One region of the Glutamicibacter sp. FBE19 genome, then DNA from elsewhere that is predicted to be linked to it. Evidence: riboswitches for the same ligand, from Rfam matches in the RefSeq annotation. Region 1 holds a riboswitch; each other region holds the start of a gene.
The links. A riboswitch is a leader RNA that binds a small molecule or an ion and turns the genes downstream of it on or off. The one in region 1 is predicted to bind thiamine pyrophosphate.
Positions count from the first base shown of each region.

Region 2: it holds a riboswitch for thiamine pyrophosphate, as region 1 does, so the genes downstream of both, thiO (glycine oxidase ThiO) here and H6F58_RS14160 (ECF transporter S component) in region 1, are expected to answer to the same signal.
Region 3: it holds a riboswitch for thiamine pyrophosphate, as region 1 does, so the genes downstream of both, thiC (phosphomethylpyrimidine synthase ThiC) here and H6F58_RS14160 (ECF transporter S component) in region 1, are expected to answer to the same signal.
Region 4: it holds a riboswitch for thiamine pyrophosphate, as region 1 does, so the genes downstream of both, H6F58_RS09180 (3-oxoacyl-ACP reductase) here and H6F58_RS14160 (ECF transporter S component) in region 1, are expected to answer to the same signal.

Region 1 covers NZ_JACKQN010000009.1:117,960-125,221, forward strand. The annotation lists gene H6F58_RS14125 (Na+/H+ antiporter subunit A) at 1-1,009, shown strand, start outside; gene H6F58_RS14130 (Na(+)/H(+) antiporter subunit C) at 1,006-1,455, shown strand; gene H6F58_RS14135 (Na+/H+ antiporter subunit D) at 1,452-3,053, shown strand; gene H6F58_RS14140 (Na+/H+ antiporter subunit E) at 3,065-3,697, shown strand; gene H6F58_RS14145 (monovalent cation/H+ antiporter complex subunit F) at 3,694-3,960, shown strand; gene mnhG (monovalent cation/H(+) antiporter subunit G) at 3,960-4,364, shown strand; gene H6F58_RS14155 (DUF4235 domain-containing protein) at 4,417-4,668, opposite strand; TPP riboswitch at 4,742-4,865, shown strand; gene H6F58_RS14160 (ECF transporter S component) at 4,929-5,549, shown strand; gene H6F58_RS14165 (ATP-binding cassette domain-containing protein) at 5,546-7,262, shown strand, end outside.
Region 2 covers NZ_JACKQN010000008.1:62,786-70,047, forward strand. The annotation lists gene H6F58_RS13040 (ThiF family adenylyltransferase) at 1-463, opposite strand, end outside; gene H6F58_RS13045 (thiazole synthase) at 463-1,281, opposite strand; gene thiS (sulfur carrier protein ThiS) at 1,284-1,529, opposite strand; gene thiO (glycine oxidase ThiO) at 1,526-2,650, opposite strand; TPP riboswitch at 2,648-2,753, opposite strand; gene H6F58_RS13060 (GNAT family N-acetyltransferase) at 2,834-3,796, shown strand; gene H6F58_RS13065 (mechanosensitive ion channel) at 3,883-5,112, opposite strand; gene H6F58_RS13070 (OsmC family protein) at 5,406-5,837, opposite strand; gene H6F58_RS13075 (GNAT family N-acetyltransferase) at 5,842-6,303, opposite strand; gene H6F58_RS13080 (alpha/beta hydrolase) at 6,435-7,229, opposite strand.
Region 3 covers NZ_JACKQN010000011.1:78,429-85,690, forward strand. The annotation lists gene H6F58_RS15585 (iron chelate uptake ABC transporter family permease subunit) at 1-146, opposite strand, end outside; gene H6F58_RS15590 (iron ABC transporter permease) at 143-1,186, opposite strand; gene H6F58_RS15595 (iron-siderophore ABC transporter substrate-binding protein) at 1,244-2,293, opposite strand; gene H6F58_RS15600 (AraC family transcriptional regulator) at 2,488-3,261, opposite strand; gene H6F58_RS15605 (GTP pyrophosphokinase family protein) at 3,492-4,223, shown strand; tRNA gene H6F58_RS15610 (tRNA-Met) at 4,350-4,423, opposite strand; tRNA gene H6F58_RS15615 (tRNA-Thr) at 4,471-4,542, opposite strand; tRNA gene H6F58_RS15620 (tRNA-Thr) at 5,065-5,136, shown strand; TPP riboswitch at 5,312-5,421, shown strand; gene thiC (phosphomethylpyrimidine synthase ThiC) at 5,417-7,159, shown strand.
Region 4 covers NZ_JACKQN010000004.1:211,333-218,594, forward strand. The annotation lists gene fepB (Fe2+-enterobactin ABC transporter substrate-binding protein) at 1-631, shown strand, start outside; gene H6F58_RS09175 (NtaA/DmoA family FMN-dependent monooxygenase) at 628-1,956, opposite strand; gene H6F58_RS09180 (3-oxoacyl-ACP reductase) at 1,953-2,753, opposite strand; TPP riboswitch at 2,840-2,933, opposite strand; gene H6F58_RS09185 (HNH endonuclease family protein) at 3,351-4,058, shown strand; gene H6F58_RS09190 (hypothetical protein) at 4,196-4,408, shown strand; gene H6F58_RS09195 (bifunctional UDP-sugar hydrolase/5'-nucleotidase) at 4,582-6,867, shown strand; gene H6F58_RS09200 (putative quinol monooxygenase) at 6,940-7,262, opposite strand, start outside.

The DNA.
Region 1 (7,262 bases):
TCTGGCACTGACCCAGCTGCTGGTCGAAACCATCGTGCTGGTTTCCTTCGTGCTCGCCCTGCGCGCCCTGCCCAAGCGCTTGTGGGGCGGTGTGGTCCGGATCAAGTGGGGCCGCGCCCTGATGGCGATTGCCTTGGCAGTGATGGTCATTTACATTGCCATCGCCATGATGGGCGCCCGCCAAGAAGCCAGCATCTCGCTGGCCTGGCCGGAATTGGCCTACAACCAGGGCTACGGCAAGAACATTGTGAACGTTGCCCTGGTGGATATGCGCGTGTGGGACACCTTCGGTGAAATCACCGTGCTGGCGGCAGCTGCCACCGGCGTGGCGTCGCTGATCTTCGCAGGACGCAGCTTCGGCAACCGGGTGCGTGCCCACGAGGTGGCCCCGGGAAGCATCGATTCGGGCTCCGAAGCCATGGGCGGCAAGGACTCCAAGGAAGTGGAACTGCGCATTGCCAGGCGTTTCGCCTCCAGCGGCAACCAGGACTGGCTGATGGCAGGAAGCACCCTGGTCGCCGAACGGCGCTCCATCATTTTTGAAGTGGTCACCCGCCTGATGTTCCACTCGGTGCTGATCCTCTCGGTCTACACGTTGCTCACCGGGCACAATACGCCAGGTGGCGGTTTTGCCGGAGGGCTGATCGCAGGGCTGGCATTAACCATCCGCTACCTGGCCGGAGGACGCATCGAGCTCTCCGAGTCCATGCGGATCGCCCCGGGCATGCTGATCGGTGGCGGTATCGCGCTGGCCGGGCTGTCCGGAATTGTGCCGCTGCTGATGGGCGATGAAATTTTCACCACCTACGCCATGGAATTCTGGTTCTTCGGCGACCACAAGTTTGTCACCTCAACCATCTTCGATATCGGCGTCTACCTGGTGGTGCTGGGCCTGGTGCAGGATGTCTTGCGTTCGCTGGGCAGCGAGATCGATTCGCTCTCCGAAGGACGCAGCCCGGTGGATCGCCACGACTTTGTTGAAGCATCACGGACAGGAGTTGGACGATGAGTGTGAACATCACCTTCCTCGTGATTACCGGGGTGCTGCTGGCGGCCGGATTCTATCTGGTCCTTGAACGCACGCTGACCCGCGTGCTGCTGGGCATCATGCTGCTGGGCAACGGCATCAACCTGCTGATCCTCACCAGCGGCGGCCGGCGCGGAGTGGCACCGCTGTTCCAATCCGGATTGGCTGCCGAGGAGTATTCGGATCCGTTGCCGCAAGCCCTGATCCTCACGGCCATCGTGATCACCTTCGCAGTCACCGCCTTCCTGCTGGCCATGATCTACCGTTCCTGGACGTTGACCAGCGCCGATGAACTGGCCGATGACACCGAAGATATCAAGGTCTCGCAGAAGACCGCATACGACGAAGAGGAAGACTCGCCGGTGGCAGAGGATACGACCGAATTCGTTGACGAAGAGGGCCGCCCAGTGCGCGAGGGGGAAGAGTGAATTTTCTGGATCTAGCACCCCTGGCCGTGGTCTTGCCGATTATCGGTGCCGGGGCGGCGTTCTTGGCACGGCGGCAGGTGCGCACCCAGCGCCTGATCACCATCGGGATCCTCTGCTTGACCCTCGTGCTGGAAGCGGGCATGCTCGCCGCGGTATGGGGAGGCGAAAGCTACGCCATCCACATCGGCGGCTGGGAGTCGCCCTTTGGCATCGCGCTGATGGTCGATGGCTTCAGCTCCTTCATGCTGCTGATTTCCACCCTGGTCTCGCTGGCCGTGCTCTTCTTCGCCACCAGCCAGGGCCTGGCCGACGGCGATGAGCCCGGCCCGGTGTCGGTCTTCCATCCGGCCTACCTGATCCTGCTCGCCGGAGTGTCCAACGCCTTCCTGGCCGCCGACCTGTTCAACCTGTACGTCGGGTTCGAAATCCTGCTGACCGCCAGCTACGTGCTGCTGACCCTGGGTGGAACTGCCGAACGCATCCGCGCCGGTACCACCTACGTGGTGGTTTCGGTGGTGTCCTCGGTGATCTTCCTGATGGCCATCGCCATGACCTATGCGGCGACCGGCACGGTGAATATGGCCGACCTGGCCGTGAAGCTGCCCGAACTGGACCAGGGCCCGCAATTGATCTTGCATGTGCTGCTGCTGATTGCCTTCGGCATTAAAGCGGCAGTGTTCCCGCTGTCCCTGTGGCTTCCGGACTCCTACCCGACGGCACCGGCACCGGTGACCGCGGTGTTCGCCGGCTTGCTGACCAAGGTGGGCGTCTACGCAATCGTGCGCACCGAAACACTGATTTTCCCGGGTGGCGCTGTGAACGCCGGGCTGCTGGTGGTGGCGGCGCTGACCATGGTGATCGGTATTCTAGGTGCGCTGGCGCAGACGGACTTCAAGCGCATGCTCTCCTTCACCCTCACTAGCCACATCGGATACCTGATTTTCGGCGTGGCTGTCGGGGGACCGCTGGCCATTGCGGCGACCATCTACTACGTGGGCCACCACATCATCGTCCAGACCTCGCTGTTCATGGTCGCTGGCCTGATAGAACGCCGTGCCGGAAGCTCGAATGTCACCAAGCTGGGCTCGTTGGCCAAGCTTTCCCCGGCCCTGTCCCTGCTCTTCTTCATTCCGGCGATCAACCTCGGCGGCATTCCTCCGTTCTCCGGTTTCCTGGGCAAGTTCGGGCTGCTCCATGCCGCCGTGCAGGATGCCGACCCGCTGACCTGGGTGGTGGTGGGCGCCGGCCTGCTGACCAGCCTGCTGACGCTGCTGGCGATCATTCGTGTCTGGGCCCGCATCTTCTGGCGTCGCGCCGCCGATGCCGAGGTGCCGAACCAGGAACTGGTGGATGAAGCAGCCCAGGTGGCGGCCGAAACCGCCGCTGGTGGAGCGCAGAACCCCGGCCTGGGCCTGAAGCTGGCCCGGGAATTGGAAGCTGCGTCCCTGCCCTGGGGCATGCGCTATGCCACCGGGTCGCTGGTGGCAGCGGGTATTGCCCTGACTATTTTTGCCGGGCCGATTTTTGAATTCTGTGAACGGGTCGCCGCGGAGCTCATTGCCCGCGACGCATACATCAACGCGATCTTGCCATTCTGATTGGAGGGATGATGCCGACTAAAAACTTGAAACCCGGTGACCAGCGTATTGATGATGCGCTGGATACCGCAGGCGTGCGCCACCGGGCGACACTCAAGCAGGAATGGCCGCTGCTGGCCCTGCTGATTTTTGTGTGGTGCGCACTGTGGCAGGATTTCTCGCCGGCGAACCTGATCTTCGGTGTGATTATCGCGCTGGTCATCGTCACGCTCTTTCCGTTGCCTCCGGTGGTGCTTTCGGGACGCATGAACGTTTGGTACTGCCTGCAGCTATTCATCTGGTTTGTCGGCCAGGTGTTCGTGGCCAGCTTCGAAGTGGCCCGACTGGCCATCTTCCGGGGGAAGAAGACCCGCAGCGGCGTCATTGCGGTGCCCCTGCGCACCGACTCGGATCTGATCGTCACAACGGTTGGCCATGTGCTGACCCTGATCCCGGGATCCTTCGTCATTGACGTGGACCGCAGTTCCTCAACGCTGTACTTGCACTACATCAATATCGAATCAAGGCAGGATATGGACCGTGCCCGCGAAGCCGTGCGCGACATTGAACGCCGGATGATCATGGCCATCGGCAGCCGGGATGAGTTCGACGCGATCAAGCACGAATGCGGACCGAACCTGATGCGAATGAAGGGCAAAAAATGATGGAAATCGTGATGTGGATTTGCGGCATCATGCTGGGCTTGGCCACCGTTGCCTGTGTAATCCGCGTGGCCAAGGGCCCCTCGATTCTCGACCGCGTCCTGGCACTGGACGTGATGCTGCTGATCATCTCCGTGGCCCTGTGCCTGGAGATGGTCTACAACCGGCACTCCGACTACCTGCTCTTCGTCATTGCCGCTTGCACGTTGGGCTTCATCGGTTCGGTCACCGTCTCGCGCTACGTTTCTGACCAGAGGAATGCCTGATGGAGATGTTCGTGGATATTCTCGTGGCGGTACTGCTGATTGCCGGTTGCCTCATGTCGCTGATTGCCGGTATTGGCCTGCTGACCTTTCCCGACATGCTCACCCGCATGCATGCCGCAACCAAGCCCCAGGTCCTCGGGTTCTTGCTGATCTTCACCGGGCTGGCGATTCATCTGCGCAGCTGGGCTGTGGTTCCCGTGCTCTTCCTGGCATGGGGGATGCAGTTGTTGACCGCACCGGTTTCGGCCCATATGATCGGGCGCTCCGGCTACCGCACCAAGCACGCTGCCAAGGACTCGCTCTATGCCGATGAGCTCAAGCAGATTGTGGACAAGACCAGCAGTGCCCCGCCTACCGGAACCTTCGATGCAACCTCGGGTGCAACGGGAAAATCTGAAGACTAGGACAACAAAGCACGGGCATCCCGCCGACGGCGGGATGCCCGTGCTTCATGTGCTACTTGCTAAAGCGTGCGACTACCTTGTTGCTACCGCGGTCTGCCAGCACCTGGATGGTGGCTGCCACGATGGCCGAGAAGATCGCAAATCCTAGAGCCTGGCGCAGCGAAGCCTCGGCGGCTTCTTCACTGCCCTTGCGGGGTGCCTTGTTTCCGGTGAAACCCTTCCACAGCTGGTCAACCAGCTTGCTGCCGACAAAACCGGCGCCAATGGAAATGCCCGTGGTGGCAAGTTTCTGCACTGTATTCATTTTGCCCTCGCTTCAACGTCGTGACTTATCGTTCCTCTGCCCAGCATACCTGCGGTATGGTAGGTGGGCAGTAATTTTCCGACAGGGGAGCGTCAGACTTCGAAACTGGAGTCGCAAGACGCTGAGAGTGCGATAGATCGCAGACCCTCGAACCTGCTCCGGCTAGTACCGGCGAAGGAAGTCGAGCATCTCGGATGCGGACCGGGAGCATTGTGCCCTGGATCCGTACATCTCCCCTCCTTGATATAGGAGGACCACCAATGAATCAATCAGCAGCAAACCAGCGTTCTGGCTGGCGCGTCGTAGACATCGTCACCGCATCGGTTATCGCAGTCGCCTCGGGCGTCATCTTCTGGGCCTGGAGCGCAGGCTACGGGCTGTTCTCGCTGGCCTTTGCGGCCTTCCCGCCCGCGGCAGCGCTGCTCACCGGCGTTTGGCTCTTCCCCGCAGTGCTTGGCGCGCTGATTATCCGCAAGCCCGGCGCGGCCCTGTATTGCGAGCTGCTGGCAGCGGTGGTCGAAGCGCTGCTCGGTTCGCATTATGGCCTGACCGTGCTGCTGTCCGGCCTGGTCCAGGGCCTGGGTGCTGAAGTGGTCTTTGCCGCGTTCCGCTACCGCAAGTGGAACTTGGGCGTGGCATTGCTTGCCGGGCTCTTCTCTGGACTTTTCGCCGGTATTTCCGAGGCCTACATCATGGCCTACTACGTTGAATACACCCCGGCGCTGAAGCTGTTCCACGTGATCGCTACCGGTGTCTCCGGGCTGATTGTTGCAGGCCTGCTGTCCTGGCTGGCAACCCGCGGCCTGGCCAAGACCGGCGCGTTGAGCGCTTTGGCCAGCCGCCGGGCACACCTTGAATCCGGAAAACTGGCCGCAAAATGAGTTCGGTGGCTAACACCGGTGCCACGGCACAAACTCGGCGAGGCATCGAGATCATTGCTCGAGGTTTTTGCTGGCAGCACCCGGAACGCTCGCAACCTGCCATCTCGGCATTTGACGTGCAGATCAACTCCGGCGAAAAGGTGCTGCTGATCGGCCCGTCCGGGGCAGGAAAGTCAACCTTGCTCCATGCCCTGGCGGGACTGCTGGAAGTCGATGGGGCCGAGCAGATCGCCGGTCAATTGCTCATCGACGGGTCGGACGCCTTCGCCCGGGAACACCCGGTGGGGCTGATGCAGCAGGACCCGGAGACCCAGGTGGTGCAAAGCCGGGTCGCCGACGATGTGGCCTTTGGCGCCGAAAACCTGGCGGTGGATCCGGCCATCATCCGCCAGAGAATTCCCGAGGCCCTGGACGCGGTGGGGCTGGGCATGCTGCCCATGGACCACCGCACCCAGGAACTGTCCGGCGGGCAAAAGCAGCGCCTGGCCCTGGCCGGAATCCTGGCCATGCAGCCGGGGCTGATGCTGCTTGATGAACCCACCGCCAACGTCGACCCGGAAGGCATCGGGCCATTGCGCGATGCGGTGCTCAACGCCGCCCAGCTCAGTGGCGCCACGCTGATCGTGGTCGAGCACCGGCTGGATGCGTGGGCAGAACATATGGATCGAGTGATCGTCCTCGAACCAGGCGGAGGTGTCGCCCACGACCTGGACCCGCAACGGCTCATTGACGATGAAAGCCTGCGTGCAGAGCTTTCGGAAGCCGGGGTGTGGGTGCCAGGCTATTCGCCACAGGTCCAACCGGCCAGCCCCCGGCCCGGAGCGCTGCTTCTGGAAGCCGCCGAGCTGGTCAGCGCCCGCAGCGGGCAAGCGCCCCGGACCCAAGCGGTGGATCTGGCGGTGAGCGCCGGAACGGCGACGGTTATCCGCGGGGAGAATGGCGCCGGGAAATCCACCTTGGCACTGACCTTGGGCGGTTTGCTGGAACCAGCACAGGGAGCCCTGCAGGCTTCCGACGCGCTAGCCAACGGCCTGGGGAAAACACCGTTCAGCTGGCGGGCAGGAGCCCTGATCGGCCGGATAGGGTCGGTGTTCCAGGAACCCGAACACCAATTCGTCACCCAGAGCGTGCGCGAAGAATTGGCATTTGCGCCGCTGCGGGCCAAGGCAAGCGGCGGCCATGAGCTGAAGTATGAACCGCAGCAGGTTGATGCCCTGGTCGAGTCGCTGCTGCAGCGTTTGGGATTGCAGCATCTGGCCGAAGCCAATCCCTTCACCCTTTCGGGAGGGGAGAAGCGCCGGTTGTCGGTGGGCACGGTGTTGGCCGCGGCCCCGGATGTGCTGATCCTGGACGAGCCAACCTTCGGGCAGGACGCCAGGACGTGGCGGGAGCTTGCCGGGTTGCTCGTGGAGCAATTGGGGCAGGACACCGCGATTATCGCAGTGACTCACGATGAGCATTTGGCCAGCGTTCTAGGGGCCCAGGAGATTCACCTGGCCGCTGTCGCGAAGCAGGAGCCCGCGATAGCCAGGGGCCCGGTCCTGGACGCTCCGGTGGGCCACAGCTGGCTGGCGAAGATCAATCCCCTGGCCAAGCTGGGCGCGGTGGCAGCAGCCACCTTGCCCCTGATTACCACCTTGGATTGGGTTTCGGCGCTGGTGGTCGTGGCTGCGACCATCCTGGCCTTCCCCTTGGCGGGCTTGAGCCCGGCAA
Region 2 (7,262 bases), on a different contig from region 1:
CGGTGATTTCGGCAGCGTCGGAGGCGAGGTATCTCGTGGAGAAGTTGTCGCTGCCATCAATGACAAGGTCGTAGGCGGCGAAAAGCTCCAGGGCGTTGTCTTCGCTGAGCCGCTGGTTGAGCGGGTCAATGACGACAGTGCTGTTGTGTTCGGCGGCCAGCCTCTGCACGGAATCGACTTTTGGCCGGCCGACATCGGATTCGCGATGCATGATCTGGCGCTGCAAGTTCGACAGCTCTATCGAGTCATCATCGAGTACGCCGATCCGGCCTACTCCGGCGGCAATCAGATAACTGGCGATGGGACTGCCCAGTCCCCCGGCGCCAATAATCAGGACCTTGGCGTTGATGATGCGCCGTTGGCCCTCTTCGCCTACCCCGGGCAGGGTCAGATGCCGTGAATAGCGGGCCAGCTGCCCCGGATCGATCCCTGAAGCAGGTTCGCAGAGCGGTTGGCGCAGCATTAGAATTCCCCGACCAAGGTTTGCATCATTCCCTGTGCGGGCGAGGAAGCAAGTGCGGTATCGCGTCGTGGAATCCTGCCGGCCAAACGGGCCGCGCGGCCAGCTCGCACAGCGTCCCTCATGGCCGCGGCCATCAGCGGAGCGTTATGCGCGCGAGTCACTGCGCTGGCCAGCAGCACGGCATCGCAGCCTAGTTCCATGGCCAGCGCCGCGTCGGAGGCTGTTCCCACCCCGGCATCCAGGATCACCGGAACATTGGCACGGGAAACAATGGTGGAAATATTGTGCGGGTTCAAAATTCCCAGACCTGAACCGATCGGAGCGCCAGCAGGCATGATAGCTGCCACGCCGGCATCCTGGAGCCGCTGCGCCAGTGCAGGGTCATCATTGGTGTAGGCGAAGACCTGGAATCCATCGGCCACAAGCTGCTCGGTTGCCGAGTACAGTTCCAGCGGATCTGGCAGCAAGGTGTGCTCGTCGGCAATCACTTCAAGTTTGATCCAGTCCGTTTCCAGCGCTTCACGGGCCAGCTGCGCGGTCAGTACCGCATCACGGGCGGTGAAACACCCTGCGGTATTAGGCAAAGGAATGACGTTGTTGCGCTGGAGCAGCTCATAGACATTGCCTGCCCCGGCAGCAGAGAAATGGCGGATGGCAACGGTGGTCAATTCCGTGCCAGAAATGGTGAGCGCGCTATCCAGCGTGGTTAATGAGGTGGCCCCTCCGGTGCCCAGGATAAGCCGCGAGGAAAGGGTGCGCCCGGCGACGACAAAAGGATCGTTGTTGAGATCCAGCTCGGTGAATTCTTGCGATTCCATGCTTAGCCTCCCTGGGCTGCCGTAACGAGTTCTATGCTGTGCCCGTCTTCAAGAGCTTTGCTGTTCCAGCTGCTGCGGGGAACGACTGCGCCGTTCACGGCCGCGGCCACCCCCAGCTTGCTGCCGTCGACTGCTTTTGAATCTGCGTCGAGTTCCTTGCCGATTTGCGCGCTGATGAATTCGCGCAGGCTGGTACCGGCCTCCAGCTGAACTTGCTGGGAATTAAAAATGATGTTGATCGATGTCATCCGAGGGCCTCCAGTGCGGCGGTTGCGGAAAGTGTTGGAAAACGTTGCGGATCAACGTCATTCAACAGTGGATTTCTTTTGTTGTTTTCAGCGAGATCCGCAGTCAGTTCGGATCCCAAGGGGCTGAGCAGCACCCCATGGCGCGAATAGCCAGTGGAGAGCACCAGCCCCGGGTCAATGCGCCCGATCAGCGGGCGGTCATCGGCGGTTGCCGGCCTTGGCCTTGCGATGACTTCGTTCAGCGAGCAGTCGATAATTCCCGGGACAAGCCTGCGGGCGTTGTCGAGCAAGTTGTACATGGCGCCCACATTGACTTCCGGGTTCTGGTCTTCCCGAACGCTGGCGCCGAGCACGAGGCTGCCGTCCTTGCGCGGAACCAGATACACGTTCTGCCGGTGGACAATGCCTCGAATAATCCTGGTCAGCAGGGCGGGGCCTGGCGGGCTTTGAATCCGCAGGATGTCGCCGTGCACCGGGCGCAATGGCAGCTTGCCCAGCCCCTTCACCGTGCCCAGCGCGGTGGCGATAATGGTTTGATCGGCTGCGAAAACTTTTCCTGTGGCCGTGCGAACGGCGCTGGTGCGTGATCCTTCGGTGATCAGCTCTTCGGCCTGCTCATGGACCAGGTCATTGTGGAAGTGCTGGAGCAGGATGCGCACGACGGAACGGGGATCGATCTGGTGGTCCTCAGCGCAGAGCACCGCCCCGGAAATATTGCTGGCCAAGGCTGGTTCCAAGGACCTGGCTTGGCTCGGCAGCAGTTTTTCGGCGGACAATCCCAATGAGCTCTGCAGCTCCACGAGATCGTGGAGCGCTTCGCGGTCGGCAGGTTCTGCCGCGACGACCAGGGTTGAGCTTTGCAGGTAGTCGGGACGCACGCCCGTGGCCGCTTCCAGGCGATCAACGAACTGGGGGTAGCGGGCGCTGGATGCGGACAGCAACTGGTGCAGGGGGCCTTGGCCCCAGACGGTTTCGGCAGCTGGGGCCAGCATCCCGGCCGCTGCGTAGCTGGCGCCCTGGCCAGGTGCCGGGTCGATGATGGTGATGGTGTGGCCGCGTGAACTGAGCTCGAATGCGGTGGCTAGGCCGATGATTCCGGAGCCAACAATGTTGACATGCACAGTGGCACGCTTCCTTCCTACGGCGGCATGACCCGCATCAGGTGTAGCGGTCGGCTCAGTGCCCTCTCAGCCTGGTCGGTTTCAGGCTCCCGCGGAGTATTTGCGATTATAAGCATGAGGCAGCCCTGAAAAGCGAACTGCAGTTGACTTAGTTCCGTCATCTTTTGTGATGTACTTACCGGCATGGCGCAACAGGAATATCCCTCAGAATTGCCCGTCGATTCTCAACTATTCAGAGCGGTTGCCGGTCTGGAACAGCAGCTTCTCAGTGCCTCGCTGCGTGGCAACCGAAAATTGCTTGGCGAAATCCTGCATGAGAACTTCTTCGAAATCGGCGCAAGCGGAAGAACGTACGACAGGGATCAAGTCATGGAATTGCTGGCCACTGAAGATCCTTCCGCTGAGCGGTTGCGCTTTAGCAAGCCCTTGGCCATCCGACTATCAGAAAACCTCATCCAATTGCGCTGGAAGGCCAGCGGCCATCGCCCGGCACTTCGCAGCTCATTATGGTTCCGCGAGCAAGGCAAGTGGCAGATGCTGTTTCACCAAGGCACGCTCACAGGCCACGGCGGAAGCAAGCCTGCAGGGCCTGGCAGCGTCCGGGCAACAGGCGTTGCCGAGGAATTCAGCGTGAGGCAGCTCAGCGCGTTGGACGCGGGCTCCGTATACGAGGCGTTCATTTCCCATCCGGATATGCGGCGCCAAGGCGATGCCGATACGCCGGCAAAAGCACGGGCCTACGTAGATGCCCTGTTGAACGGCGAACAAAGCCAATTCCCGTTGGCGATCACTGCCAATGACCGGTTGATCGGGCTTGTTTGCGGGACGCTGGATCATTCAAATGCCAATGCTTGGATTTGGTACTGGATGCATAAGGAGTATCGCGGTCGTTCGCTCACTACGAGGGCAGTTGCCACACTGGCGAATTATCTTTTTGATGATCTTGATTTCTACCGCTTGGAGCTTGGCCTGCGGGCCAATAATCCCGGTTCACGCAGCGTGGCCGAGAACAATGGTTTTCTGCGTGAAGGAACCGAGCGGGGCAAATTCCTCGTCGATGGTGAACGCATCGACGTCTACACCTACGCCCGGCTAAGAACTGATTTGCCCGGCGCTGTAGCTCCGCTGCCACTTCGCCTGCCCTAGGGCTGGGCCCAGACACAGAAACGCCGCGGAATCCTCGGTGGATTCCGCGACGCTCCTGACGTCCCCTTAGGTTCTGTTCGGGATGTTTATATGCCTGGCGACGCCGGCGGTGCCGGTGGTGCCGAATCCGGGCCGTTGGAGCTCAGCTTGTCGGTATCGATCTTGTTCAGGGTGCGAGCTGCTGCTTCGCGGCCGCCAAGCCCGAAGGCCAGGGCCGCTGCCAGGGCTGCGCCGATGACAATTGCGCCGAAGGCCATGTTGATGATCGAGTCCGCAATGCCCATGTATTTCAGGCCCATTGCAACGAACAGCGCAATGGCCGTGTAGCGGATAATCTTCGACGCAGTGGTGTCGCCCATGAACTTGCCGATCACGTTAGCGACGACGAAGCCTGCGGCAACGATTGCTGCACCGAAGAGGATCTTGCCACCCAGTTCCAGAATCTCATTGAGGATATTGGTGATAGCCGGGAAGTTCAGCATCTGTGCTGCCATCACGCCGAAGAACAGCACGATAGCAATCTTCACGATGCCGGCAATGATGCCCGATGCGCTCTTGCCTTCTGGAACAACGCCCCAGCCGGCAACGACGCGATCAGTGCTTACACCGTGGAGGGTAGACTCCAGCAGCTGTCCAACAAACTTTGCAATCAGGAAGCCAACTGCCAACAGCACCAGTGCCATGATGACCTGTGGGATGGCGGTGAAGACCAGCTGAAGCATTTGCTCAGCAGGCTGCGAAATGGCCGCGATTCCCAGGACCTGCAGTGCAGATATGGCAACAACCAGAAGGATCAGGGCGAAGACGATATTCGCGATGATATCGACGATCTTTGCTTGGGCCTCGCGAGACTGGACTTCATCTACCGGCTCATCGCCTGGAGTCAGCTTGCGGACTAGTCCGCTGAAGTCGACAGTTCCCAGGCCAGTGGTCAATAGCTGACGAACAATGTTTGCGATGACGTAGCCAATGAAGAAGATAAAGCCGGCGCCGATGAGGTTCGGGATGAATGCCATGACTCCGCCGAGCAGGCCCTGAACTGGCGTAAGAACTTCAGAAAGTGCAAAGACCTGAAGGATTGCCACGAGGCCAAAAAGCCAAACAATCAGTCCAGCGACCTTGCCAAGAGATTGGCCTATTTGAGCTCCGTCGTTTCCCTGCTTCTGCAGGAATTTCACCCTGGTCACTAGCTTGGCTGCAGCCCAGCGAACTATTCGCGCCACAAGCCACGTAATGATGAGAATGACTAGCGCAATGGCTACCTTTTGTAGCATTGACGCCCAGTCGATGTTGCCTAAGACGTTCTCAGTTTGCATGTCTGCTCCTTCAACGTAGGGACACCACGACCCTACGATGAAGGAACAGCTCTGACTAGGGTAAAGAGTTGATTTTATAGCCTGATTCATTGGAGTTACACAGCTCCAACTGCGAAAACCGCATCTTCCAGACAAGGATTCAACTAAAACCGCAGAAAGTGATTTCAAACACTACTGAAATGCAAAAAATTCGAAAGTTCCCAAATCGTCTATTCCGTGAATTTCCTTGGAGTGACTTGTAGTTTCTACGTTCCAGCGCTAGCTCACGAGTAGAAAAGTTGAGCTTTAACTATTTATTCAACTACTTCGCTGACGACCGAAGCCCCGAGTTCGACCGTGCGTGAGACAGTGCAGTATTTATCGTGCGACAACTTCACGATTCGCTCGACCATGCTGGCTGCTTTGCGTCCCTCTTCAGTATCAGGGAATTTCAAATCGAACCCGAGATGAATGTCATCCATGCGGCTGGCACCGTCTTCGGAAATCTTGTAGCCGCTGGCGCGCACATCAAATTTCTCTGGTTCGCTGCGACGAGTCGTCGCTACATCTACATCGATTGACGAGCAGCCGGCAATAGCTGCGAGCATCAGCTCCACCGGTGTCAGCAGTCCATCACCCTGGCCAAATTCAACGCTTGCCCCTGTTGCAAGGCTGGTGGCTGTGTACTTGCTCGATTCGGTGCGCTGAACAATAACTTCGCGAATTTCTCGGCTGTTTTCACTCATGAAACTATCGTGCCACGTTATCCACTCGTGAGAAGTCATACCGCCATAAAAGCCGCGGTGAAGACTCTTGAACGGCAATTGGCACCTGCCGGAACCCGCAGTTTTGGAAAAATTCAATGGCAAGTGTCCGTTGCGCGTCCAAATGAACGCCAGCTTCCGGGCTGTGTTCGATGATGTGGCTCAGGAGCAATCTGCCCACTCCATGGTGGCGATCAGCATGCCTCACCCAAAGAATTTCAATTTCCGAATCATTCCAAGCGGCGAAACCCTGAATCTGATCGCCTTGTTGGGCAATTCGCACGTGCAAAGTTTGCGAATATATGGATTCCAGAGCCGTGGCTACGGCATCGAGGTCATGTGCCGAGAGGAAATCAAGGCGGCATTCAACAGAGCTTTTCCAGACATCTAACAAGTCCGGAACTTCATCGATGCTCGTCCATTCGCGAAGGACAATCGAGTCTTCCATGAGCTGATTCCTGCTTTCGAACAACTAACCACCATGCTTGAAGGAAATCTAATCCCAGATCAGACTTTACTCAACAACTATTTTCAAGAATCAATCGGATTAGTAGTGGTAGACAGAGATAATCCAGGCTGCTACTTCGACAAAGGCAAACGCTGGACTCGTTCTGCCCAAGCCCGAATTTCGTGCGCCACTAGCGCCGGTTGCTCAATATGCACGTTGTGCCCAGCCGATTCAATAATCTTTAAATGCAAATCCGGGTAGCGCAATGTTAATCGTTGAGGATCTTCGAATCCGGTGACATGATCATCCCTGCCGCAGACGATTGAGACTGGAATGGAGAGTTGATTCTCCCGATGAAGCGGCAGCGGTTCAAGGAAATAGCGCTTGGCAAGTTTGGCCATGGCCCTCAAATTAGCCGACAAAACTCCGGGCAGAACCCATTTCGAGAATTCTTCCCATGCATCCCGAGTTTGGATGACGGCAACATCGGCGAATAGCTCAGCGTCTCTCTTGCTCAGGGACAGAAACAATTCCTGATCGTGGATTGCGACAGCACGTTCTGGAAGCGTCCGCTGCTCGCTATCCGGGTACACCGCCGGAGCAATGAGGAATATCCCTTGCACAGCATCCTCAAATCTGTCAGCGATCTCTTGGCATAGGAGCCCGCCCATTGAATTGCCCAGTACAGCGAACGGCCCATCGCCGATGATGGAATGAATTTCGCTCTCCAGCCAAACCGCGAGCTCAGGAAGTCCTCCAGCATTGGAAAGTGGATCGCTTTCCCCGAAGCCAGGCAAGTCGATGTAGTGGCGTTCGAAGATCCCGCTTTCGGCGAGCGCCCCGTCCAGCGGCAACAGGATCCGGTGATCGACACCATTACCGTGAATCATGAATAGCGGTAAACCACTGCCGTGGATCTCGTGCATCGGGTGTCGCTCATTTCCTTCGTCGGTGCTGGT
Region 3 (7,262 bases), on a different contig from region 1:
AGCACTGCAATGATGATTCGCCGCTGCTTTGAGCGCTGGTTGCGCGCCCCGCGCAACCGCTGGATCAGGGCTGCGCGCTCCTGGCGCACGATGGTCGCTGCTTGGACACCGGGCTGGGTTGCGGTGCCAGAAATGGAAGTGTTCACAGTTCTCGCACCTTAGAACGGCGCACGATGATGATGAATACCGGGGCGCCAATCAGTGCGGTCAGGATGCCGACATCCAGTTCTCCGGGCCGGGCGACAACCCGCCCGATGATATCCGAGAGCACCAGCAGCCCGGCTCCGGCCAGGGCCGAAAAAGGCAGGAGCCAGCGCTGGTCAACGCCGACCAGCAGGCGGCACATGTGCGGGACAACCAGCCCGACAAAACCGATGGGACCCGCCATGGCGGTGGCAGCGCCGCATAAGATCACGGCCGCCAAGGCTGAAACGGCTCGAACGGCCATGACCTTCTCGCCGAGGCCGGCAGCCAGTTCGTCGCCCAGGGCCAGCGAATTCAGCGCATTGGCGCTGCCAATGGCAATTGCCAGCCCCACGGCCAGGAAGGGCAGCATGGGCGCAACGTTGGCGAAGGTGGCTCCTCCAACGCCTCCTATTTGCCACGAGCGGATGATGTCGGCCAGGTCTGCGCGCGGCAGCGAGATCGCGGTGACAAATGATGCCAGCGCGGCAGATGTTGCCGCCCCTGCCAGCGCCAATTTCAAAGGCGTGGCTCCCCCACGTCCCATGGAGCCGACCACGTAGACGAATACCGCGGCAATGGCGGCTCCCAGGATGGCGGCCCAGATATACCCGTGCGCGGTGCTGATGCCAAACCAGGTGATGCCCATAACCACTGCGAGCGAGGCCCCCATGTTCACGCCGAGGATGCTCGGATCAGCCAGGGGATTTCTGGTGACTGCTTGCATGATCGCCCCGGAGAGTCCCAGCGCTGCGCCGATGACCAGTGCCAGCACTGTTCGCGGCACACGTTTGACGACGGCCGCTTGCGGCACGTTGCCGCTGTGTCCTAGAAATCCTGCCCAAATGTCTGATGGAGCCACGTGCCTGGCGCCGATGGAAACTGATCCAACGGCCAGTACGAGCACTATCAGGATGGCCATAACCAGCCAGAACAGACGCCGACGGCGTGGCTGGCGAAGGGGTGCGCCAGCCACGCCGCGACGGGTAGCAACTGCATTCATAGTGAGGTAATTCCCCGACCTTCAACTTTCGGTGCATGCATCGAAGCCAATTGGCGGCTACTTGCCTGCTTTGGATGCTGCTTCATCTAGCAGGTCAAGGTAGTCATCGAGCACCCATGAAATTGCCAGCGGGGTGGGGTTTGCCGCGGTGCCCAGCGGTCCGCTTCCATCAAGGGCCACGATTGCTTCGTTCTTGACTGCCGGCATCTGCGACAGCAGCGGATCTGCTTCGAGCGTGTCAATGAGGGTGTCGTCGCCGTAGGTGACAATCACATCGACGTCTGAGAGCTCGTCAACGTTTTCGGCTGAGATTTCACCGGAGAATTTCACTTCGCCGCTGGAGGCTTCTGCCACTGCCTTGGGAGTGGTCATCCCCAGGTCGTCAAAGAATGCGGTACGGGTGTCGTGCGTAGTGTAGTAGTTGACCGTGGACAGGTCCGCTGGGTCTACGTGAGTCACGAACATCACCGATTTTCCGGTGATATTGGGGTGCTTTTCGAGACCTTCAGCAATGTCCTGTTCAATGCCCGCGATCATTTCCTTGCCTTCGGCTTCTTGGCCCATGGCTTCGGAGCTGAGTTCAATATTCTCGCGCCAGCTGGTGGACCATGCTGCTTGAGGGTAGGCCACCACAGGAGCGATTTGGCTCAGGGTGTCGTAGTCTTCCTCGGTGAGTCCCGAGTATCCAGCCAAGATCAGGTCCGGGTTGGAATCTGCCACGGCTTCAAAGTCCACGCCATCGGTTTCGTCGAAAAGCACCGGGGTGTCTCCACCGAGCTCGGTGAGCTTTTCCTCGACCCATGGCAGGATTCCGTCGCCGTCATCATCACCAAAATTCGCTGCGGCCATTCCCACTGGGACGACGCCTAGCGCGAGTGGAACTTCTTGGTTGGACCAGTTCACGGTGGCAATGCGTTCGGGCTTCTTGGAGATCTCTGCCGTGCCCAGGGCATGTTTGATGCTCTTTGGGAAGCCTTGATTTTCTCCGGATGCAGCGGTGGCCTGTTCGTCAGAACCCGTTGCGGCTGATGAACATCCTGTCAGCGCTAATGCACCTGCGGCGATGAGGGCGGCAGGTTTCCAGAAGTTGCGGCGTGATGCGAGCATGGGTGATTCTCCACGAGGTGTCAGCGAGTGTGCCCAGCAGGGAGGGTGCTTATTAGTCAGAGAACCATTGCCCGTAATAGGTGCAAGTCTCGTTTAGCAATCCACTTAGGTGAGCCTTTCCTCTCTATCGTATTGATCGCATGGAATGTTCGCAATCACGCGAAATTGACAATATTCGCCCAAAACGGACACGGCTATTTTGAATCGCGGAAAGTTGAAAGCGTAAATCCCGTATTCCGGCGAAATGCTGCACCCAGTGAGCTCTGGGAGCTGAAGCCAAGCAGTTGGGCAATATCCTGGAGGTCATCACCCCGAGCCACCATTTCCATGGCTTGCTGCGCATGCAATGAGGCGACCCACCGTGAATAGCCGCTGCCCGTTTCAGCTTGAAACGCCCTGGAGATCGTTCGCCCGCTGACCCCCAACCGATCAGACCATTGCTGAAGGCCTAGCGCGGGCTGGGGCTCATCGACCATGCCACTGACTATTGGCTGCAGCAGATCCGCCTGTGGCATATGAATGGACAGATGTCCTGGTGCGGGTTCCAAATTATCCATCGCGGCAGCTTCTGTGATGGCACGCGATGTTGGATTCAAGCCCGGATCCGCCAGACGCTCCAAGAGCAGCCTCAACAGAGGTGTTATGACGACCGGAACAGGCTCCAGGGCAATTGGCTCAACACTGTCGATCCCGAAATGGCTCATATTGCACACGCTGCCGGCGCAAGCCCGGCCTTCATGCAAGGCCCCGGCTGGCAGCCAGACACCTAGCACTGGCGTAATGGTCCACATTCGCGGGCCGACGCTCACTGTGGAAGCGCCACGCTGATTCCATAGCAGCTCGTGTGTTGGGTGGGAATGCGACGGCCAGCAAGTGTCGACGTCAACGCGCTCTTGAAAAAACCCGATAACGAACGGAACGTCGATAGCGCCTGCAGCGTAGGCCGGAAGCTTCCGTTCTTCAATCATGACCGCACCTCAGTTGCCTAACGCTCCACGTCCACCCGATAGATTCACGACTTCTTCTGGCCCAATTCTTAGATGGATGACCTACGCTAAAACTATAGAGCGTTCGTGTCTGTTGACATCGCCCCAACCTGCAGAGGTGATTTAGGATTTCCACTCCAAACCCAGAAGACAACGGCGGCGTTATCCCGCTGCCTTCTACGGCAAACCTGAGTTCAGGCGAACTACAAGAAATGACCCAGGCATTCCGGCTACAGTTCCAGCGATTCATGATGGAATACCAGTTTGCCGTCGACGAAGTTCTGACCAAAGTCTCGATTCTTCGTGAAGAGTTCCTCTACCTGCACAAGTACAATCCCATCGAGCACATTACCTCCCGGGTAAAAACTCCGGAAAGCATCATGCGCAAGGTGAGCCAGAGGAATATCCATCCTTCCCTCTCAGCCATCAGGGAGAACATCAGCGACATCGCCGGTGTCCGAATCACCTGCAGCTTTGTGAAGGACATCTACAAGGTGCTCAATACCTTGACCGCGCAAAATGACATTCGAGTCATCCAGATCAAGGATTACATCAAGAATCCAAAGCCAAGCGGTTACAAGAGCGTGCATGCCATCGTTGAAATCCCGGTCTTCCTCTCGGACGGACCGGTGAATGTCATTGTTGAGCTGCAGATCCGCACTATCGCCCAAGACTTCTGGGCCAGCCTGGAACACAAGATCTTTTACAAGTACGAAGGCGAAGTCCCTGCCTATTTGGCTTCAGAACTTGCCGAAGCCGCAGCCGTAGCCACCAAGCTTGATATGCAGATGCAGCGACTGCATACCGAGGTTCATGGCCACGATGCCAACGACGAAAACGCTAACGGGCAAGAAGTAGACGCGGAGGTAATACAAGGACTGCTCATGCTTGCCAAGGAAGCTTCAACGGGCAAGGACCACCGCGACAAGGGCGCTACCCAGTAGCGCTAGTCCAAAAAAACAGAGCAAGGCCTCCGAGCGAAAGATTGTTGCGCTCGGAGGCCTTGTTCGCTACCGATATTTTCAGAAACGAAAAAGCCCCGAAATCCGGGGATTTCGGGGCAAAATCTGTAGCGGCGCCGGGACTCGATCCCGGGACCTCACGATTATGAGTCGTGCGCTCTAACCAGCTGAGCTACGCCGCCACAAGTGAGAAGCAATCCAGTAGAAGCCAAGAAAGCTTCTCACTCAGAGCCCCCTGCCGGAATCGATCCGGCGACCTCGTTCTTACCAAGAACGCGCTCTACCACTGAGCTAAGGGGGCAACGAGTAAATACTCTACACGGATTCCCGCACAAACAAAAATCGGCGCTCAACCCTCTAATTCGATACCGCTCAGGCGAATAACTACTAGTCAGAATTGATTATTGGCAATTTTGGCACTTGCGCGGCACAACCAGTGGCACAAAAGTGCTTTGGTGACGATGCTCACTGAGGGGAATTTGGTGATCAGCCTGCAATTATGCGCACCTTTGCAACACTTCTAATTTTCATGGCAAGCAAGCCCAGTACCCGTCGAACGCAGCAGGAATGTTGCAAGGGCTCCGGATACGAATAGGCGAGTCCCAAGAACTCCCCAAATGCGGCCAGAAGAACCAGATTTCATCGATGCTCCATGTGGCGCCAATAGACTTTTTCCCTGATCGGATACTGGCGCCCGGAAAACTTCTGCAGGCAGTGACCCGCCGTCCGCATTCCGGACTTGAGTAGTACGCTTGTGACCTCAGCTACAAATTCATTCAGGATTTTGCAAACGTCAGAAACCTGTGTAGAGTATTTACTCGTTGCCCCCTTAGCTCAGTGGTAGAGCGCGTTCTTGGTAAGAACGAGGTCGCCGGATCGATTCCGGCAGGGGGCTCGAAATAAGAGAGACAATCTGATTGCAGATTGTCTCTCTTTTCGTTTACCCAGAACTTTTATTCTGGACCGAATATGGCCAGGATTTCATCCTCGCTTCGCACAAAACATTTCGCTGGCCGATCGTCACCGTGTGGCCCATTTGCCTCCGATAGAAATTTTCGTGCTAGTGTCATCTGCGACCACACGGGAGCCCCATGGCAAGGGCTGAGATCGGACTGCAGCTGTCCGCGACCGTTGAACCTGTCCGGGTAATGCCGGCGAAGGAAGTGAGTTTCTCAATGGAACAATTTGAACAGCATTCCGCCCACTCTCTCGCGTTCCGCGAAGCCGATGGGATTTCAGTTCCGGTTACGCAGATCCAGCTTGCGGACTCCCCTAATGGCCAGCCCAACGAGCCGGTGGTTGTGTATCGCACCAGCGGTCCGGGAAGTGAACCAACGCAGGGACTGAAGCCGTTTCGGGAATCCTGGATTCTTGAGCGTGGAGACGTGCAGCGCTATGCGGGACGCGAGCGGAACCTGCATGACGATGGGCGTTCAGCGGTCCGCCGCGGTACTGCCAGCGATGAGTGGGCTGGACGTTCCGCTCCGCCGCTCAAGGCCGTAGACGGGGCAGCAGTGACTCAAATGCACTACGCTCGTGCGGGAGTCATCACCCCGGAAATGCGCTATGTAGCATTGCGCGAAGAATGCGATGTAGAGCTGGTGCGCAGCGAGCTTGCCGCCGGACGAGCGATCATCCCCTCGAATATCAACCATCCTGAATCCGAACCGATGATCATCGGCAAGGCGTTTCTCGTAAAGATCAATGCGAATATCGGCAATTCAGCAGTGACCAGCTCCATCGCCGAAGAAGTCTCCAAATTGCAGTGGGCCACCAAATGGGGTGCAGACACTGTCATGGACCTTTCGACCGGCGATGACATCCACACCACCCGCGAATGGATCATTCGAAATTCGCCGGTCCCCATCGGCACCGTGCCGATCTACCAGGCCCTGGAAAAGGTCAATGGCGAAGCGAACGCACTGACCTGGGAAATTTTCCGGGACACCGTTATTGAGCAATGCGAGCAGGGCGTGGACTATATGACCATCCATGCCGGCGTGCTCTTGCGCTATGTCCCGCTGACAGCCAACCGCGTCACCGGGATCGTTTCGCGCGGCGGATCCATCATGGCCGGATGGTGTCTGGCTCATCACCAGGAGAATTTCCTCTACACGCACTTTGACGAGTTGTGTGAAATCTTTGCGCAGTACGACGTGGCCTTCTCATTGGGCGACGGGCTGCGCCCGGGATCCATTGCCGACGCCAATGATGCGGCCCAATTCGCTGAACTTGATACCCTTGCCGAATTGACCAAGCGCGCGTGGAAGTACGATGTTCAGGTAATGGTGGAAGGACCGGGGCACATCCCGTTCCACATGGTCCGCGAGAACGTGGAACGCCAACAGGAACTGTGCGACGGCGCGCCCTTCTATACGCTAGGCCCGTTGGTCACCGATGTCGCACCCGGCTACGATCACATCACCAGCGCCATTGGCGCCACCGAAATCGCCCGCTATGGCACCGCCATGCTCTGCTATGTCACACCCAAGGAACATCTGGGATTGCCTAATCGCGATGACGTGAAAACCGGTGTGATTACCTACAAGATTGCAGCGCATGCCGCAGATCTGGCCAAGGGGCATCCTGGGGCCACCGCCCGCGATGATGCACTGAGCAAGGCGCGCTTCGAGTTCCGCTGGAACGACCAGTTCTCCCTGAGCTTGGACCCGGTCACAGCGCAGGAATTCCATGATGAGACGTTGCCTGCGGAACCTGCCAAGACAGCCCACTTCTGCTCGATGTGCGGCCCGAAGTTCTGCTCCATGCGCATCTCCCAGGACATTCGCGACGAGTACGGCTCAGCGGAAGCGCAAGCTGCGTTGGCCGGCATGGCGCAGAAGAGCCGGGAGTTCGTAGAAAGCGGCGGAAAAGTCTATCTCGGCGATGAGATTCCGGTAGGCAGTACCGCCCCGTAGAGCTGGTGCTGCGGCCCCTGTTGTTCTGGAAACGATGATGCCCCTGGATCAAGCCTTTCGGCTTGATCCAGGGGCATTATGCTGTGCTAGCTAATAAGCTGCA
Region 4 (7,262 bases), on a different contig from region 1:
TTTGATATTGGTCTCCGCCTCAGGCGCGGATTCCGAATTGGAGCATCTCGACCAGTTGCGGGAAATCGCCCCAACTCTCCTCGTCGATTACACCGAAAAGAAATGGACCGCGCTCAGCGCGGATCTAGCCAAGGCTACCGGCACGGAGGAAGCAGCGGCTCGCAACAACAGCATCATCAGCCAACGTGTTGCCAGCTTGAAACAGTCCCTGTCGATCCCCGCCGGCACCACGGCATCGATTCTTTCCTATCACCAGGGAAACATCTCCCCCATAGCCCAGAGCACCGGTCCGCATGCACAGCTGTTCGAGTCCCTGGGGTTCACCGTGCTGGATCCTCCAGCAGAGTTTGATACTTCCATGCAAGAACGCGAAGACTTCTCGTTCACCAGCTACGAAAGACTGGCCAAGTCCTTGCCGGGCGATACGGCCTTCCTGCTCTCCTCGGATCCAGAGGCCACCGAGCAGTTCTCTTCCGATGCCTCCCTTGCACAATTGCCTTCCGTTCGCGGAGGCAACGTCTTTGCGCTTCAGGAGTCATTCCTCCTGGATTTCTTCTCAACACAGAAAATCCTGGATTACTTTGAGAATGATTTCCCCGGCTTGGCTCCCGAAGCGCAACCACACAACTAGCCGCGCGCCAAGGCCACAGCCTCCGGAACAGCCAAACCAAGATTTCCACGCAAGGTAGCCGACTCGTAGCGGGTACGGAATCTGCCACGGCGCTGCAATTCCGGAATCACTAGCTCAATGAAGTCCTCCAGAGATCCTGGCAGGGACGGCGGCATCAGGTTGAAGCCATCTGCGGCCCCGCTATCGATCCAGAGTTCAATCTCATCTGCAATCATTTCCGGCGTTCCCACCATGGTGCAGTGGCCCCCGCCAGCAGCCAGCAGGCCGAGTAGTTCACGAACCGTGGGCTGGTGCAGCTCGATGAGCCGCAGAATCGTGGTGTATCGGCCAGCCGGGCCAGTGAATTCTTCCAGTGGCGGCAGATCCGGTACGGGTCCATCCAAAGGCCAGCGGCTGGTGTCCTGCTGCAAGAATACTCCCAGCTGGCGCAGAGCGTCCCCCGTTGGCAGCAATTCGTTCAGTGCACGCTGCTTGGCTTTGGCTTCTTCTGCTGTGCGCCCCACATAGGTCACCAGCCCGGGCATGATCAGCGCCCTGTTGTCCGAGCATCGCGAAGCTCTGGTGCGTTCGGAAAGGTCTTGGGCGAATTCGGATGCCATCTGGTGATCGGCTGCTACCGAGTAGATCGCTTCAGCGTGTGCTGCTGCCAGTTCACGGCCAGCTGGCGAGGAGCCTGCTTGGAACATGACAGGCTCGCCATGAACTGAGTTGGGCATATTCAAGGGACCTCGCACCGAGAAGTGCTCGCCTTCGTGATTGATTTCTTGAAGCAATCGCGTATCGGTGAAATTTCCGCCACGGTCAATTTGGACTGCTTGATGCGGATATGATCCCCACAACTTGCGCAAGACGTCAATGAATTCTGCGGCTCTGCCATATCGCTGCGCGTGCGCAGGCAGCTCGGTGAGCGAATGGTTCTGCGCTTCGGTATCCCACATGCTCGTCACCACGTTGATCCCGGCGCGCCCGTTGGACAAATGCTGCAAGCTGCCCAGCATGCGTGCCGCGTGGAAAGGAGAGTAGAAGCTGGCCGAGATGGTGCAGACCAGTCCGATATTCGTGGTGCATTGGCTGATCGCCGACAACAGCGTCACCGGCTCAAAGAACCAGGTGGGACCGGCCTGCGCAGCTGAGGCTGACACCGCTTGGCCATCGGCGAAGAACACCGCGTCCAACAGCCCCTTCTCAGCCAGCTGGGCCAGCTTGATGTAGTACTGGGTATCGGGAAGCTCTTCGGCCGCCGAGTCCTCGGCACGCCAGGCCGCTTGGTGATGCCCGGTTCCATAGAGGAACAGATTCAAATGTACCTGTTTCTTCTGGCTCATCCCTTCACCAGCCCGCCATCCACGATAAGGTTCTGACCTGTAACCCCACGAGATAGCGGGGAAGCGAAGAACAGGACGGTATCGGCCAGTTCCGCTGGCGTGGTGACTCGACGCAATGGCGTTCCCGAGGCGATCAGGTCGAATACTGCCTCGGGGGTCGCAGCCGAGGCGTCGGTGGTGCGCAGGAGCCCTCCAGAAACCATGTTGACGTTGATTCCTTCTGGCCCAAGATCATCAGCGAAGGTACGGGTCAGGGACAGCAGCGCAGCTTTAGTGGCGGTGTAGTCGTGGTACGGAACCACCGGGTGCTGGAATAGGTTGGTGCCGATATTGATGATGCGGCCAAATCCTGTTTGCCGCATTCCCGGCAGTACAGCCTGGATGGCAGCTACGGGAGCCAGCACCGATCCGGCGAACTGGGCACTGAGCTCTGCGGCGGAAATCGCTTCGGCGGTGGAGCGGGCGTCGCCATTAAAGGAGAAATCCACCAAGGCATTGTTCACCAGAGTTGTCACCGGCTGTCCAAAATGATCTTCGGCTTCAGCCACCATCGACTTGAGCGCAGATTCGTTGCGAACATCAGCCTGAATGGCTACTGCATCATTCGGGTAGAGCGCGACGAGATCATTGGCTGCTTGTTCCGAAGAGTTGTAATTGATGACGACTTTCGCGCCAGCTGCAAGGAAGGCCTTGCTGATGGCGGCACCGAGCCCTCGAGCTCCGCCGGTGACAAGAATGACCTGCTCTTCAAGTGGAAGGGCAATGGGGGTTGCTGGTGATTGGGTGTCCGTGCTCATCTTGTTTGAACTCCTTGACGGCGTCTGTTGGCGAATGGATTTTTGACCAAAGACGCGGACGGTTCAAGCACTTCGGGTGCACACATACGCAGAATCCAGGACATTCCCTTCGCCAGTACTAACTGGATCAGGTTCAACGGGTGTTCTCTCAGCCGCCCTGCGGCACCCCGTGTCACTGCTCCCATTAGTAGCACACGCACGGCTTAGCTGTAGAACATTACTTCATGAATCCCGCGCGTATCAGCACTCGGTTCTTGGGCAACCCGGGGTTGAGCGCCATCTGGAACCGTGATTTCCCGGCTCCATTCGGCAGCGGGATTTGCGCAACGCAAGGAAACCCATGCCACCACTTCGCTGCTTTCCCGACAAGATACAGATAAATCGGCCTTGAGGTCGGAAACCGAGTTGACCAATGCATATCGAGGAACAGAAACTCGATAGCCAGCAGGTCTCGACATGATCGCTAGAACTGGTTCACACCGATCTCACACTAAAACACGGCATGGACGCAGCTAAATGGTCCACCCCGCTTCATATAGTTTCCTAAGGGCCTGTCCCCCTTGCCAACTGTCGCTTTCCTAGGAGTCGTACTTCCGCATGCAGCTGCTGCGCCGCGCAATCTCATTTGCACTCATCGCTTCATCCCTTGCCCTCACTGGATGCTCAACTCTTGATTCCATCGAGCAGTATCGAGTTCCCGACGCGCAGGCTGACACTACCCACAACAGCGCGGAGCAACGCGCCAGCTATGCTGACTCGCTTGAGTTGCTCGCGGATATCGACGTCAAGGGCCGTGCCCCCAAGACTGGCTATGAACGGGAAAAGTTCAGCAAGGGTTGGAAGGATCCGGACCGCAACGGTTGCGATGCCCGCAATGACATCCTGGCTCGCGACTTGGAACACGTGAAATACAAATCTGCGTCGAAGCCTTGCGTAGTGCTCAGCGGAACTTTCCACGACCCGTATACCAACACCACCATCAATTTTGTTCGGGGCCAGAAAACCAGCACCGCAGTTCAGATCGACCACGTTGTCGCGCTGTCGGATGCCTGGCAAAAGGGCGCCCAGCGCTGGGACCAGGAAGCTCGTTTCGAATTCGCCAATGACCCGCTAAACCTCATGGCCTCGGACGGGCCGACGAACGCGGCTAAAGGCGACAAGGATGCCGCAACATGGCTTCCTCCCAACAAGAGTTTCCGCTGCGAATACGTCTCACGCCAGACTCAGGTCAAAGCGAAATATGGGGCTTGGATGACCAAGGGCGAACACGATGCCATCGAACGCATCCTGAAGGCTTGCGTGTAGTTAGCCTAAAGTCGCAGTGAAAGATCCTCCTTAAGGGCTATCGTCAAATCGATGGATTTGTGACAGTATGGATATTACTCAAGCCAATAGTCATTATGTGTGGTGATTGTTGGCAAAATTTTCTGCTGCAAAGGTCAATGATGAAGACACGGTTGTCGGGAGCGCTCTTGCTGCTTGCCAGCGTGTGCCTTTTTGGTTTTGCCCTGAACGCCGCGCATCGAGACACAGCCATGGCTTGCTGGATCCTGTCCACAGTCTTCTTCATCGCGGCTGCCATGCTCATGCTCGGTGCCATCGTAGGAGCTTCCTCGGTCACAGCAACCAAATCACGCCACAACCGACGGCTCTAGCCGCATCAAGTTTTTTCGAAGCAACGTATCAACCACAGGCTGGTGCGTTGCTTCGACTATTTAACCGCTAGTTCTCATGGCCCTGCACAGCAATTTAACCCGCAGGCATCGACAGGTTCACCTAGATGCGATAGACATAAGTCTTGTCACACCCGTCACTTTTAGGAGTACCCATGTCTGCATTCGCGCAGATGAGAAAACTCGGTTTCGCCTCCTTGGCCACCCTCTCGCTCATGGCCACAGGAACAGCCATGGCGCAGGCAATGCCCACCGAGGAATCAATCAGCACTGCTTCCCCAGCAGCTGATCCTGTAACCCTGGATCTAGTTGGCATTAATGACTTCCACGGCCGCATCGCTGCCGATCGGGACTCTGCCGGCGCTGCAGTGCTCGCCGGAGCTGTGGACCAGCTGCGCGCCGAGAATGAAAACACGTTGTTCGTATCGGCCGGCGACAATATCGGGGCTTCGACCTTTGCTTCCGCGTCCCAGGAGGATGCTCCAACCATTGATGCGCTGGGTGCAGCCGGGCTGGATGTTTCCGTCGTGGGCAATCACGAGTTCGACAAGGGCTTTGAAGACCTGGCCACGCGAGTCACCGAGCGCTTTGCTGCAGCCACCGGCCAGTCCGGCGAGGATTTTGCACTGGGCGCCAACGTTTACCAAGCCGGCACCAAAACCCCAGCACTCAAAGAATATGCAATTCGTGAAGCCGGTGGACTCTCCGTAGGATTCATTGGCACCGTCACCGAGGATGTTCCATCGCTGGTCTCCCCTAGCGGAATCTCCGGTTTGGACTTTGGCAGTGAAGTCGAGGCGGCTAATCGCGTAGCCAAGCAGCTCAGCGACGGTGACGAGGCGAACGGAGAAGCGGACGTTATCGTGTTGCTGACCCACAACGGCTCGGCCAATACCGACTGTGCTGCCGTCGCTGGTGAAGCCACGTCCTACGGGGACTTGATCCGCGAGGCCAGTGGCGAGATCGACGCTATTTTCTCGGGTCACACCCACTCTTCCTACAACTGCGACATTGCCGGTCCTGACGGCGAGCGTCCAGTCATCCAATCGCACCAGTACGGCACCACGCTAGGCAAAGTCAGCCTCGACGTTGACCCAGCCACCGGTGAGGTCCTGCAGTCTTCCAGCACCCGCTTGCCACTCGCTAGCAAATCTGCAGACGGCGACTGGACCGCTAACTACGAAGCGAATCCAGCCGTTGCAAAGATCGTTGCCGAAGCCGAAAAAGAAGCTGAAGTTGTTGGCAGCGTAAAAGTCGGTGAAATCTCGGAAGATATCCTGCGCGGCGGTGACGTGCCAGGTGAAGACCGCGGTGTTGAATCCGCCTTGGGCAACACCGTAGCCGACGTACACCTGTGGGCTACTTCTAATGACGATTTTGCCGGTGAGCCAGCACAGATTGCCTTCATGAACCCCGGAGGCCTGCGCTCGGACCTGCTCTATGGCGAAGACGGCACGGTGACCTATCAAGAGGCGGCAGAAGTTCAGCCTTTTGCCAATACCCTGATCACCTTCAATCTGACAGGCGCGCAAATCCGTGAGGCACTGGAACAGCAATGGCAGCCTGAAGGCTCGGAGCGCAACAAGCTGCACCTCGGCATTTCAGAGGGACTGGCATACACCTACATCGAGGATGCACCTGCGGGCGAGCACATCCAAAAGATCACCTTCAACGGTGAACCATTGGACGAGTCGGCAACCTTTCGCGTTGCTGCCAACGCGTTCCTGGCTACCGGTGGCGATAACTTCACCGCCTTCGCTGAAGGCACCGACCACGCCGATTCGGGCCAGGTTGATCTGGACGCGACCGTGAACTTCTTCAAGGCCCATGACGTGGTATCCCCATCTCCGCTGGGCCGAGCAGTGCTCGCCGGCACTGATTGGGCCACCGTTGTCCTGGATGCCACCGAAGTGAAGGCTGGCGAAACCGTGAACGTCACGGTATCGGACTTGGAAGAAGGAGCCCAGATTTCGGCTTCCGCATTTGAGGGTGCCACCAAGGTCGCTGATATTCCGGCAGCTGATGCTTCGGGAACCACTGCGTTCCAGCTCCCAGTTGGCAGCTCCGTGGAGCCAGGCGACTACCAGCTAGTGGTCTCGCAGGTGCAGCACGAAGATATCGCCGTGGACTTCGCCGTCGTTGCCCAGGCCCAGGAGCCAACTCCTTCGCCAAGCGATGACCCGCAACCTACTCCTTCGCCAACCGAAGACGATAACTCTGAAACTGAATCGCCAGCACCGACCACTGATTCGGATCCGAGCGCTGAGCCAACTTCGGATTCCGAAGAAGATTCCTCGGATGACTCGAAGCAGCAGGATAGCCAAGACCTGGCCGACACCGGATTCAGCGCCAGCTGGGTCGGCATTGCCGCAGGCATCGTTGTCCTCGTGGGCATCGTCTTGCTGTTGATTCGCCGCTTCGGCAACAAGGCCGGACGCTAAACCGACGGTACGAAATAAGGGAAGGAACCGCGAGAATGATCTCGCGGTTCCTTCCCTTATTTGCCGTAAAAACTAGTCGATCACTAGCTCGCCCATGGAGTCCCAACCTTCGCCCTCGACCTTGCGCGAGACGATCTTTGGGGTGGAAATCAGCAGCGGGCGCATGGATTCAATGCCTGCTGCGAAGTGTGCGGAGTTAACGTGGGCAGAAGCTGCCTCGTCGTCGCGGAAGGCCTCGACAAGAACGAACTCGTTGGGGTCTTCCACGCTCACGGACCAGTCGAACCAGAGGTTACCTTCTTCGGCGCGGGTGGCCTGGGTGAACTCTGCAACGTGGTCCATGAAATTCTCGGTGTTTTCTGGCTTTACCTGATATTTAACAACGATGAAGTACA